Regions from separate parts of the Streptomyces sp. NPDC001406 genome, predicted to be linked through region 2. Evidence: riboswitches for the same ligand, from Rfam matches in the RefSeq annotation. Region 2 holds a riboswitch; the other holds the start of a gene.
The links. A riboswitch is a leader RNA that binds a small molecule or an ion and turns the genes downstream of it on or off. The one in region 2 is predicted to bind S-adenosylmethionine.
Positions count from the first base shown of each region.

Region 1 (6,142 bases), on a different contig from region 2:
CTTGAGCTCCACCTCGGTGGCGGCACCGGCCTTGATGACCGCGACACCGCCGGCGAGCTTCGCCAGGCGCTCCTGCAGCTTCTCGCGGTCGTAGTCGGAGTCGCTGTTCTCGATCTCGGCGCGGATCTGGTTGACCCGGCCGTTGACCTGGTCGGAGGAGCCGGCACCGTCGACGATGGTGGTCTCGTCCTTGGTGATGACGACCTTGCGGGCGCGGCCCAGGAGGTCCAGGGTCGCGTTCTCCAGCTTGAGGCCGACCTCCTCGGAGATGACCTCGCCGCCCGTGAGGATGGCGATGTCGCCGAGCATGGCCTTGCGGCGGTCACCGAAGCCCGGGGCCTTGACGGCGACGGACTTGAAGGTGCCACGGATCTTGTTGACGACCAGGGTCGACAGGGCCTCGCCCTCGACGTCCTCGGCGATGATCAGCAGCGGCTTGCCCGACTGCATGACCTTCTCCAGGAGCGGGAGCAGGTCCTTGACGGAGCCGATCTTGGAGTTGGCGATGAGGATGTACGGGTCGTCGAGCGACGCCTCCATCCGCTCCATGTCGGTGGCGAAGTACGCCGAGATGTAGCCCTTGTCGAAGCGCATACCCTCGGTGAGCTCCAGCTCCAGACCGAAGGTCTGGGACTCCTCGACGGTGATGACGCCTTCCTTGCCGACCTTGTCCATGGCCTCGGCGATGAGCTCGCCGATCTGGGTGTCGGCGGCGGAGATGGAGGCCGTGGAGGCGATCTGCTCCTTGGTCTCGACGTCCTTGGCCTGCTCCAGCAGGGCGGCGGAGACGGCCTCGACGGCCTTCTCGATACCGCGCTTGAGGGCCATCGGGTTGGCGCCGGCGGCTACGTTGCGCAGGCCCTCCTTGACCAGGGCCTGGGCAAGAACGGTCGCGGTGGTCGTACCGTCACCGGCGACGTCGTCCGTCTTCTTGGCGACTTCCTTGACCAGCTCGGCGCCGATCTTCTCGAACGGGTCCTCGAGCTCGATCTCCTTGGCGATGGAGACACCATCGTTGGTGATCGTGGGGGCGCCCCACTTCTTCTCGAGGACGACGTTGCGGCCCTTGGGGCCGAGCGTCACCTTCACGGCGTCCGCGAGCTGGTTCATGCCGCGCTCGAGGCCGCGCCGCGCCTCCTCGTCGAACGCGATGATCTTGGCCATGTGAAGTGGTCCCTCCAGGACTGGGGGTGATTCCTTCGGACCGCGCCCGCGCCCGCGACGGACGGCCCACGGGCCGGTGGTTCCTTGCCCCACCCGCTCCGCGGCCTCACCGACCCGGTCCTTCTTTTGTCACTCTCACCTTCAGAGTGCTAACGCCAATGATTAGCACTCGCCCCGTCCGAGTGCAAGACAGCGCCCGCGTAGCGGGCCCCTTGAGGGGTGGTGGTCGGGCGACGGGCGGGCGCAAGCGGCTCGGGAGATCCGCAGGTGGGCAGCGGAGTCATGGCGCCTGGGCAGACCGAAGGGCCCGTACCCCGGGAGGTACGGGCCCTTCGAAGATGAACAGAACGTCGGTGTCAGTCGACGCGTGCTTCAGCTGGTCGCCAGCCGGACCATGTCCGCCTGCGGGCCCTTCTGGCCCTGCGAGATCTCGAAGTCGACCCGCTGTCCCTCTTCCAGGGTGCGGTAGCCGTCCATCTGGATCGCGCTGTAGTGGACGAAAACATCCGCACCACCGTCGACCGCGATGAAGCCGTACCCCTTCTCCGCGTTGAACCACTTGACGGTGCCCTGAGCCATGCCTAACTCCCCTATTACTGGCCCTTGCACAGATCCACACCTCGCGGATCCGGGTCAGACCTCACCCCCCATTGGCTTGGGGGCGTGCGCCGGAACGCGTCGACCGCGGCTGAATGTATCTGTCCAACTGCCGTCTGCAACAGGTCAATCGGACGAGAATTCTGGACGCGACCGGTCCGGAATGTGGCGAGAATTCGCCTGAATTCAGGGCAAGTCGGGCCCTGCAAAAGGTATAAAAGCCGCAGAAAGCCCGCACACTTTGGCTACTTCTTGTCGGGCCTACGGCATGAATCCAGGGCTTCCGACCCGGAGATCGGGAGCGAGTTCCCCAACTGTACCGCGCTCAATCACACTGAATTGCCCCCTCCGCTTCTCTCACGGAGGAGGCAATCAGATGAACACTCGGTAACTGCAGTTACCCACGGTAATGATCAGCCGCCGGCGACGGCCGGAATGATGGAGACACCCGAGCCGTCGGGGGTCGCCGTCTCCAGGCCCTGCTCGAAGCGGACGTCGTCGTCGTTGACGTACACATTGACGAAGCGGCGCAGCTTGCCCTGGTCGTCCAGGACACGGGCGGCGATCCCCGTGTGGTTCTTCTCCAGGCTCTCGATGACCTCGGCGAGGGTCGCGCCCTCGGCCTGGACCTCGGCCTGGCCGCCCGTGTAGGTGCGCAGGATGGTGGGGATGCGAACGGTCACGCTCATGCGATTAGACCTCCGGTGACGATGTGACTACGTGCGTATCGGCCGCCGGGCCGGCGGTTTCGGCCTGTGGAGCTGACGTAAGACCTCGGCTCGGGTTCGTCCCGGGGGCAGTCGGCCGTGAAGCAGGAAGCCCGACGGGCGACCGCCGGACTCCTCGGGACTCCGAGGAGGAGGTCAAGCGAGGCCGGCCTCTCGGAACGACTCAAGGTTGGGACGAATGGTCGCGGTGAGCCCCGTACCGGCCACCGCGTCCAACGTCTTCAGGCCGTCGCCCGTGTTGAGGACGACGGTGGTCTTGGCCGGGTCGAGGACGCCGTCCTTGATGAGCTTCTGCGTCACGCCCACCGTCACACCGCCCGCCGTCTCGGCGAAGATGCCCTCGGTACGCGCCAGCAGCTTGATGGCGTCCACGACCTGCTCGTCCGTCACATCCTCCACCGCGCCGCCGGTGCGGCGCGCGATGTCGAGGACGTACGGCCCGTCGGCCGGGTTGCCGATGGCCAGGGACTTGGCGATGGTGTTCGGCTTCTGCGGGCGGACCACGTCGTGCCCGCCCTTGAAGGCCACGGACACCGGCGAGCAGCCCTCGGCCTGGGCGCCGAAGATCTTGTAGGGCCGGTCCTCGACCAGCCCGAGCTTGATCAGCTCCTGCAGACCCTTGTCGACCTTGGTGAGCTGGGAGCCGGAGGCGATGGGGACCACGATCTGGTCGGGCAGCCGCCAGCCGAGCTGCTCGCAGATCTCGTACGCCAGGGTCTTGGAGCCCTCCGCGTAGTACGGCCGCAGGTTGACGTTGACGAAGCCCCAGCCCTCGCCGGCCGGGTCGCCGATCAGCTCGGAGCAGAAGCGGTTCACGTCGTCGTAGTTGCCCTCGATGCCGACGAGGTTGCCGCCGTAGATCGCGGCCATGACGACCTTGCCCTGCTCCAGGTCGTGCGGGATGAACACGCAGGAGCGGAGGCCGGCGCGGGCGGCCGCGGCGCCGACGGCACCGGCGAGGTTGCCCGTGGAGGAGCAGGACAGGGTGGTGAAGCCGAAGGCGCGGGCGGCCTCCAGGGCCTGGGCGACGACGCGGTCCTTGAAGGAGTGCGTCGGGTTGCCGGAGTCGTCCTTCACATAGAGCCCGCCGGTCACACCGAGCTCGCGCGCCAGGTTGTCGGCCTTGACGAGCTTGGTCCAGCCCGGGTTCAGGTTCGGCTTGTCGGCCACGTCCGCGGGGACGGGCAGCAGCGGCGCGTAGCGCCAGATGTTCGCGGGGCCCGCCTCGATGCGCCTGCGGAGTTCCTCGGTTTCGTACGCCGAGAAGTCGTACGCGATCTCAAGCGGGCCGAAACACTCCTCGCAGGCGAACACCGGTCCGAGCGGTACCCGGTGACCGCACTCGCGACAGCTCAGGGCAGCGGCCGGGCCGAGGTCTACGGTGGGATTGCTGGTGCTTGCAACTGTCTGCACAGCCATGGAGGCGAGGCCCTTTCTCCTCATCTTCCTCACGACGCATCTCGCCGTGAGACGGATTTGGCACCTTCCCTAGCCGGGAGCCTCGCTGGAGAACGAGAACCGACTGGAGGGTTGCCGGGGCTTCATCGGGCCGTGTCCCTCTGCCCCTCTGGATGAGCTGTATGTGGTTGTAAACGCCCACGACCCTCGACATGCGATGGTCATCGGCGTTGTTCAAGACTGTAACCGAAGGCCAGGACAGTTGAGATAGTCGTCCGAACCGCGAGACAACGTGAGGAGCCGCTGACTGTGCTGGAAGAAGTCGAGCGCTGGCTGGCCACCCGCTCCTGGTCCGTGACCGATCGCCCCCTCCACAAGATCCTCGCCGCCAAGCAGCGGACGGGTCAGTCGGTGTCCGTGGTGCTGCCCGCGCTCAACGAGGAGGAGACGGTCGGTGACATCGTCGCCGTGATCCGCCACGATCTCATGCAGCAGGTCCCGCTCGTCGACGAGATCGTCGTCGTCGACTCCGGATCCACCGACCGCACCTCCGCGGTGGCCGCCGCCGCGGGCGCCAGGGTCGTCCACCGCGACGACATCCTGCCGCGCATTCCGGCCGTTCCCGGCAAGGGGGAGGTCCTGTGGCGTTCCCTGCTGGTCACGAGCGGGGACATCGTCTGCTTCATCGACGCCGACCTGAGGGAGTTCTCCTCCGACTTCGTCTCCGGGATCGTCGGCCCGCTGCTGACCGACCCGGGAGTCGACCTGGTCAAGGCGATGTACGACCGCCCACTGGGCGGGGCGACGGGCCAGGGCGGCCGGGTCACCGAGCTGATGGCGCGCCCGCTGCTGAACATGCACTGGCCGCAGCTGGCCGGCTTCGTGCAGCCGCTCGGCGGCGAGTACGCGGCCCGCCGCTCCCTGCTGGAACAGCTCCCGTTCCCCGTCGGCTACGGCGTGGAGCTGGGCATGCTGGTCGACGCCCTGCACCTGGTGGGCCTGGACGCCCTCGCGCAGGTCGACGTGGGGGTGCGCAAGCACCGGCACCAGGACGGGCAGGCGCTGGGCCGGATGGCGGCGGCGATCTACCGGACGGCGCAGCTGAGGCTGGCCCGAGGCCACCTCATCCGTCCTTCCCTCACCCAGTTCGAGCGGGGCGAGGACGGCTTCGAGCCGCGCACCTACTCGGTGGACACGGAGGAGCGGCCGCCGATGGCGGAGATCGCGGAGTACGCCTCGCGCAGAGTGGCCTGATCGCTGGAGAACGGCTGTATACGGCCCCCTCGCAGGGTGGAACGTACGTTTGAGCGTTTCCGGGCCGGGCTAGGTTGAGGCGTATGGCTTCCACGCACGGTGCTGCTGAAGTGCTGGTCGCGTCCAATCGCGGCCCGGTTTCGTACGAGGTGCGCGAGGGGGGTGCGCTGCACGCCAAGCGGGGTGGCGGCGGGCTGGTCTCGGGGCTGTCGGCCATCGGGCCGCACACGGACGCGGTGTGGGTGTGCGCCGCGCTGAGCGACGCGGACCGGGAGGCGGTGCGCCGCTCGCACGGCGGCCGGCGGCTGTCCGTGGACGCGACCGGCGGCCAGCAGGTGCGCATGCTGGACATCGACGCGACGGTTTTCTCCGACGCGTACAACGGCGTCGCCAACTCCGTGCTCTGGTTCGTCCACCACATGCTCTACCAGACCCCGCTGGAGCCGGTGTTCGACGCGGAGTTCCGGCGCCAGTGGGCGTCGTACGAGGCCTACAACCGGGCCTTCGCCGAGGCGCTGGCGCAGGAGGCCGCCGAGGGCGCCGCGGTGCTGATCCAGGACTACCACCTCGCCCTGGCTCCCCGGATGCTCCGGCAGCTCCGCCCCGATCTGCGGATCGGCCATTTCTCGCACACGCCCTGGGCCCCGCCGGACTACTTCCGTCTCCTGCCCGACGACATCGCGGCCGAACTGCTCGGCGGCATCCTCGGCGCCGACCGCGCGGCCTTCCTCACCCGGCGCTGGGCGGACGCGTTCACCGACTGCTGCCATGCGGTGCTCGGCCCCGGCATCCCGTCCGGCACGCGCATCGGTGTGCACGGGCTCGGCGCGGACGCGGACTTCCTGCGCAAGCGGGCGCACGAGCCGGACGTGGCCGAACGGATGAAGGCGCTGCGGGCGGAGATCGGCGAGGGCCGCAGGGCGATCGTCCGGGTGGACCGGACCGAGCTGTCGAAGAACATCGTGCGCGGTCTGCTGGCGTACCGGCAGCTGCTGGACGAC
Region 1 is NZ_JBIAWG010000023.1:142,528-148,669, reverse strand. Features, by position in the region: gene groL (chaperonin GroEL) at 1-1,164, opposite strand, end outside; gene ACFY1J_RS40765 (cold-shock protein) at 1,537-1,743, opposite strand; gene ACFY1J_RS40760 (MoaD/ThiS family protein) at 2,175-2,450, opposite strand; gene thrC (threonine synthase) at 2,625-3,908, opposite strand; SAM riboswitch class I at 3,926-4,067, opposite strand; gene ACFY1J_RS40750 (glucosyl-3-phosphoglycerate synthase) at 4,197-5,141, shown strand; gene ACFY1J_RS40745 (trehalose-6-phosphate synthase) at 5,225-6,142, shown strand, end outside.
Region 1: linked by a shared signal. The riboswitch ahead of thrC (threonine synthase) and the one ahead of ACFY1J_RS08080 (aminotransferase class V-fold PLP-dependent enzyme) in region 2 are both predicted to bind S-adenosylmethionine.

Region 2 (6,142 bases):
TCGCTGGACTCGGTGAGCGAGGTCTTCTCCGTCACCGGTACGTACGACCTGATCGCGATGGTGCGGGTCAAGGAGCACGAGGAGCTGGCGGAGGTCATCCCGGGCCGGATCAGCAAGATCCCCGGGGTGGAGGGAACGGACACGCACGTGGCCTTCCGCACGTACTCGCAGCACGATCTCGAGGCGGCGTTCTCGATCGGGCTGGACAACTAGCCCGCTCGGTCGGGACGACTGACCCCGCTCGGTCGGGACGGCTGGACGGTCACGTCGACCGCCGCGATCCCGGTGCCCGAGGGGACGTAGAGGCGGCCGGCGCGGACGACCGGGGTGTGCTGGTCGTCGCCCTGACTCCGGCCGATGTCCGCGCTCCAGCGTGGCCTGCCGTCGACCAGTGCCAGGGTCTGGACGCGGTTGTCGACGCGGGCGTACACGGTGTCGCCGGACACCACCGCGCCGGGAAGCGAAGAGGTGCCGTCGCCGACTTGGCGCGTCCACGCCTTGGTGCCGTCGGCGGCCCGCAGCGCGTAGACGCCGCCGTTCTCGGTGGCGACGGCGAGGGACCGGTTGCCGGGGACCGGGGCCGTCGGGCCGCTGTCCGGATTGCGCCACAGCCGCCTGCCGTCCGTGCTCCGGAAGCCCTGCAGGCCGGGGGCGGAGTCGGCCAGCAGCGTCGTGCCGGCCAGCACCGACACGCTCACGTCGGCCCCTCCCGGCACCGACCACTTCCGGGAGCCGTCCGTGGCGTCCAGCGCCAGCAGCCGGTCTCCGTAGCTGCCGGTGTAGACCACGCCGCCCGCGACCAGCGGGATGCCGGTGGGGCCGGCGGGGGTCGTCACGAGCCAGCGCTCGCTGCCGTCGGGGGCGACGCAGCGCAGGCCGCCGGCGTCGGTGCTGCCCATGACGACGAGGACGTGGTCGCCGAGCAGGACCGGGATGCCGTAACCATGGTCGCCGAGGGTCTGCTGCCACTTCGGGGTGCCGTCGAGGGTCACGGCGCGCAGGCGGCGCAGGTTGCGGTCGTGGTCCCAGGTCACGCAGTAGACGCCGGCCGCGGTGACCACAGGGGTCGAGACGTCGTCACCGAGCTTGATCTTCCAGCGGCGGCTTCCCGTGCGCGAGACGGCGTGCAGGGTGCCGCTGGAGGTGCCTATGTAGACGGCGGAGCCGTCCGGGGAGAGGGCGACGCAGGGGCCGTCCAGCCCGCCGAGGCCACCGACGTCGTACTGCCACCGCAGCACGGCGGGCCCGCCGGTACGGTCCCTGCCGGGTCGGGGCGCCCCCACGGACGTGCCTCCCCCCTCGCCCTCACTCCCCGCCCCCCGCTGCCAGAGCCACCCTCCGACCCCGGCCCCCGCGGCAACGACGGCCCCACCGGCCAAGGCCTTCAGCAACCGCCGCCGCCCGGGAACCACCACACCCGCTGGGGTGACGGGGCTCGCGTAGGTATCGGACACGGGGGCTTCGGCCACGGGCGGAGCAACGGCAGCGCTCACGGACGCGGGGGCATCGGTCCCGGATGCAACTGCTTCAGCTGCTTCGGCTGCAACTGCTTCGGCCTCGGGCACGGCAGCGTCGATCACAGACGCGTCCGATTCGGCCACAGCCGCGTAGGCATCCGCCACCGGTGCGGCGCCGTCGGTCGCGGACGCGGCGATGTCGGCGACGGGCAGGACATTTCCGGTCGCAGACTGGTCGGCATCAGTCACGGACGCGGGGCCGGACACGACAGTGTGCGACGCAGACGCGTCGACATCGGTCGCAGGCGTGGCAACGCCGGACGCGGAAACTCTGCCGTCAGGCTCGGGAGCGACCATGTGGGCCCCCGGCGCACCGCCGTCGATCAAGGACGCGGCATTATCCGTGCCGGGCACGGCAGCCCCCGGCGCCAACGCGCCAGTCGGCGGTGTGGGGGTGTGCGGGGCCGCGTACTCCACGCCGGTCGCGTGGGCCGCCGGGATCCAGTGGGGTGTGGCGTGGGGTGGTGTGGGGTCGGGGGTGCCCGCGTACCAGCCCGGACGGATGCCGGTGCGCAGTGAGGCCGGGGTGTGGCCGGTGGACGTCAGGAGGTCCGCGGGGGTCGGGCGCTCCAGTGGGTCCTCTCGCAGGCAGGCCGCCACCAGCGGGCGCAGGTCGTCCGGCACCCCGGACAGGTCGAAGTCGCGGGTCAGGATGCGCAGCAGGATCACCGAGTCCTGGCCCTCGCCGAACGGCTCGCGTCCGGCCGCCGCGTAGGCCAGGACCGCGCCCAGGGAGAAGACGTCGCTCGGCGGTCCCACCTGGCCGCCGTTGCGGATCTGCTCGGGCGAGACATAGCCGACCGAGCCCACCACCGCGCCGGTGCGGGTCAGCGCCGTGGCCTCCAGGGCCCGTACGATCCCGAAGTCGATGACCCGGGGGCCGTCCGCGCCCAGCAGGATGTTGGAGGGCTTCAGGTCGCGGTGGACCATCCCCTTGGCGTGGATGGCGGCGAGCGCCTCCCCGAGGGCCCCCGCCAGGACCCGTACCGCCGACCGGGGCAGCGCGCCGCCGTCCAGCACCGCGTCCCGCAGATTCGGGCCCTCCACGAACTCCGTTGCCATCCAGGGCCGTTCCGCCCCGGTGTCGGCGTCCACCACCCGCGCGGTGTACGTGCCCGCCCCGCCGACGGTCTGCGCGGCCCGCACCTCATGACGGAACCGGGCCCGGAAGGTGCGGTCCTCGGCGTGCTCGGCGCGCACCACCTTCACCGCGAGCCGGAGTCCGGTGCGCGACTCGGCGAGATACACCTCGCCCATCCCGCCCGCGCCGAGCCTGCCCAGGACCTCGTACGGCCCGATCCGCCGCGGATCCGCCGCGCGCAGCGCGTCCACCCCGTGCTCCCCCGTCAAGAGTCCGGCTGACAGGGGGAGCGTATACCGCGGTGACGTACGGCGATCAGACGGCCGGCACGCAGCGCCCGTCCTCGGTGCGGTACTGCCACTTGGCGCCGTCCCGGACCAGTTCCTTCACGGCGTTCACGAACCGGTCGACGTGCTCGTCCGGCGTGCCCGCGCCGAAGCTGACGCGGACGGCGTTGAGGGACTTCTCGCCGGGCGCGGCCTCCGGAGCGCCGCACTTGCCCTGGGTCTGCGGGTCGCTGCCCAGCAGGGTGCGGACGAGCGGGTGCGCGCAGAACAGGCCGTCGCGGACCCCGATGCCGTACTCGGCGGAGAGCGCGGCGGCGAAGTGCGAGCTGTTCCAGCCCTCGACGACGAAGGAGATCACACCGACGCGCGGGGCGTCGTCGCCGAAGAGGGAGAGGACACGGACCTGCGGGACCTCGGCCAGGCCCTGCCTGACCTTGCGGATCAGATACTCCTCGCGGGCCACCAGGGTGTCGAAGCCGGCCTCGGTCAGGGCCTTGCAGGCGGAGGCGATGGAGTAGACGCCGATGACGTTCGGGGAGCCGGCCTCGTGGCGGGCGGCGGTCTCGTGCCACTCCACGGCCACTCCCCCGTCCGCACGGCGGCTGACTCCGCGGCTGGCGCCGCCGCCCGCCAGGTACGGCTCGGCCGCGCGCAGCCAGTCGGCGCGGCCGGCCAGCACACCGGAGCCGAAGGGGGCGTACAGCTTGTGACCGGAGAAGGCGACCCAGTCGACGTCCAGGTCCTGGACCGACACCGGGTGGTGGGGGGCCAGCTGGGCGGCGTCCAGGACGATCCGGGCACCGTGCGCGTGGGCGGCGGCGGCCAGTTCGCGGACCGGCCACAGCTCGCCGGTGACGTTGGAGGCGCCCGTGACGCAGACGAGGGCCGGGCCGTGGCCCCCTTCAATGGACACAGTGCGGTCGGCGAGGGCCCGCTCCAGGGTCGCGACCGCCTGCTGCGCGCTGCGCGGGGCGTCGAGGTAGCTGACCCGGGCGTCCTTCCAGGGCAGCAGCGAGGCGTGGTGCTCGGTCTCGAAGACGAAGACCTGGCAGTCGGCGGGGAGCGCGGCGGCGAGCAGGTTGAGGGAGTCGGTGGTGGACCGGGTGAAGATCACCTGGTCGGCGTCGCGGCAGTCGAGGAACTCGGCGACGGTCCTGCGGGCGTTCTCGAAGAGGTCGGTGGAGAGCTGGGAGAGGTAGCCGGCACCCCGGTGGACGCTGCCGTAGTAGGGGGCGTAGGCCGCCACGTCGTCCCAGACGCGCTGGAGGGCGGGGGCGCTGGCCGCGTAGTCGAGCGCGGCGTAGGTGACTTCGCCGCCCGTGACGAGCGGGACGGTGACGTCCTCGCCCAGAACGGGCAGCGGCCCCGGAATGTCACAGTAAACGGTCTGGACGGCGGCAGCGGTGGAGACGGACATGGTGAACTCCCGTGAGAAGCAAGACGGAACCACCACGCGAGCGCGCACGGCTCAAGCGTGGGAATGGTGAAAGGGGTACGCGGAGGCGGGGCTCTACGCCCTATCGCATTCGCTTGCTCACAGAAGGCTCCCTCGACGACCAGGACCCCTGGTGTACGAGGGGTCCGCGCTTGCCGTAGACCTCGCTGCCTACGACCTGGTCCTCACCCGGGGCACCCCGCCACGGACGGAGGGTTGCCGGACAGTCGGCCGGGGCCTCATGACTGTCACTCATGACCTGAACAGGAAAGTACGTGAAGTGATCGCGGTCCCGCAACCCGTGTCCGGATCGCGGGACCGCCGACCGCTCATGTCATGCGTTGCTGGCGGCCACCCACCGCTCCAGCACCCGCTTGGCCGATCCCGAGTCGATCGACTCCGCGGCCTTGGCCATCTGGGCGCCGAGCTGCTCGGCGAGGGTGCCGGGGCCCGGGTCGAGGGCCACCAGGGCGGCCGCCGAGTTCAGCAGCACCGCGTCCCGTACGGGCCCCTTCTCACCGTCCAGCAGCCGCCGGGCGACCTCCGCGTTGTACGACGGGTCTCCGCCCCGCAGCGCCTCCACCGGCACCAGTTCGAGGCCGACGTCCCGCGGGTCGAAGCTCTCCTCGGTGACCTTGCCGTCCCGGACGACCCAGACGCGGGAGGTGGACGTCGTGGTCAGCTCGTCGAGCCCGTCGTCGCCGCGGAACACCAGGGAGGAGTTGCCGCGCTCGGCCAGGACGCCCGCGATCATCGGCGCCAGCCGGGGGTCCGCGACGCCGACCGCCTGGGACCTGACCTTGGCCGGGTTGGTCAGCGGGCCGAGGGCGTTGAAGACCGTACGGATGCCCAACTGGCCGCGGGCCGCGGCGACATGGCGCAGCGCCGGGTGGAACTTCACGGCGAAGCAGAAGGTGATGCCCGCCTCCTCCGCGACCTCGGCGACGCGCTGGGGCGTCAGATCGAGGTTCACGCCGAGCTTCTCCAGGACGTCGGAGGAGCCGGACGCCGACGAGGCGGCCCGGTTGCCGTGCTTGACGACCTTGGCGCCGGTGCCGGCCACCACCAGCGCCGACATCGTGGAGATGTTCACCGTCTTCGCGCCGTCGCCGCCCGTGCCGACGATGTCGACCGTGCGGCCGGACACCTCGATCACCTTGGCGTGCTCGTACATCGCCCGGACGACACCCGTGATCTCCTCGACGGTCTCGCCCTTGGCCCGCAGTGCCACCACGAAGCCGGCGATCTGCGCGTCGGTCGCCTCGCCGCGCATGATCCGGTCCATCGCCCAGGCCGTCGCGTCGGCGCTCTGGTCACGACCGTCCAGCAGGGCGTTCAGTACCTCGGGCCAGGAACGGCCCGCCGCGGTGTCGCCTCCAGCGGGGGTCACAGCGCTCATAAGCCGCTCCTGGGTGAGGTCCCGGATTCCGGGACGCGAATCTCAACAAGGTCCACCCTATCCAGCCGCCGGGCATGGCGAAGGGCCCCGTCCGAACACCGGACGGGGCCCCTGCCGTGGCGTGGCGTGCGCAGCGATCAGTGGTGGCCGTGGCCGCTCGTGATCTCCTTGTACTCCTCGACGGTGGCCTTCGGGATCTGGGACTCCTCGCCGTAGAGCGCGTCGCTGAGCTTGGCGCGCAGCTTCTGCGAGCCCGGCACCTTGCGCTCGACACCGTTCTCGTCGACCGTCGGGCCGATCTCGGCCGGCGCGTACTGCTCGTGCGCCGTGAGGGTGTGCAGCTGCTCCTGGCTGAGCGGCTCGTGGATCTCGATGAACTCACCGTGCGGCAGGCGCTTGATGATGCCGGTCTCGCGACCGTGC
Region 2 is NZ_JBIAWG010000003.1:157,193-163,334, reverse strand. Features, by position in the region: gene ACFY1J_RS08090 (Lrp/AsnC ligand binding domain-containing protein) at 1-213, shown strand, start outside; gene ACFY1J_RS08085 (PQQ-binding-like beta-propeller repeat protein) at 210-2,849, opposite strand; gene ACFY1J_RS08080 (aminotransferase class V-fold PLP-dependent enzyme) at 2,914-4,302, opposite strand; SAM riboswitch class IV at 4,464-4,580, opposite strand; gene trpD (anthranilate phosphoribosyltransferase) at 4,655-5,719, opposite strand; gene ACFY1J_RS08070 (cytochrome bc complex cytochrome b subunit) at 5,857-6,142, opposite strand, start outside.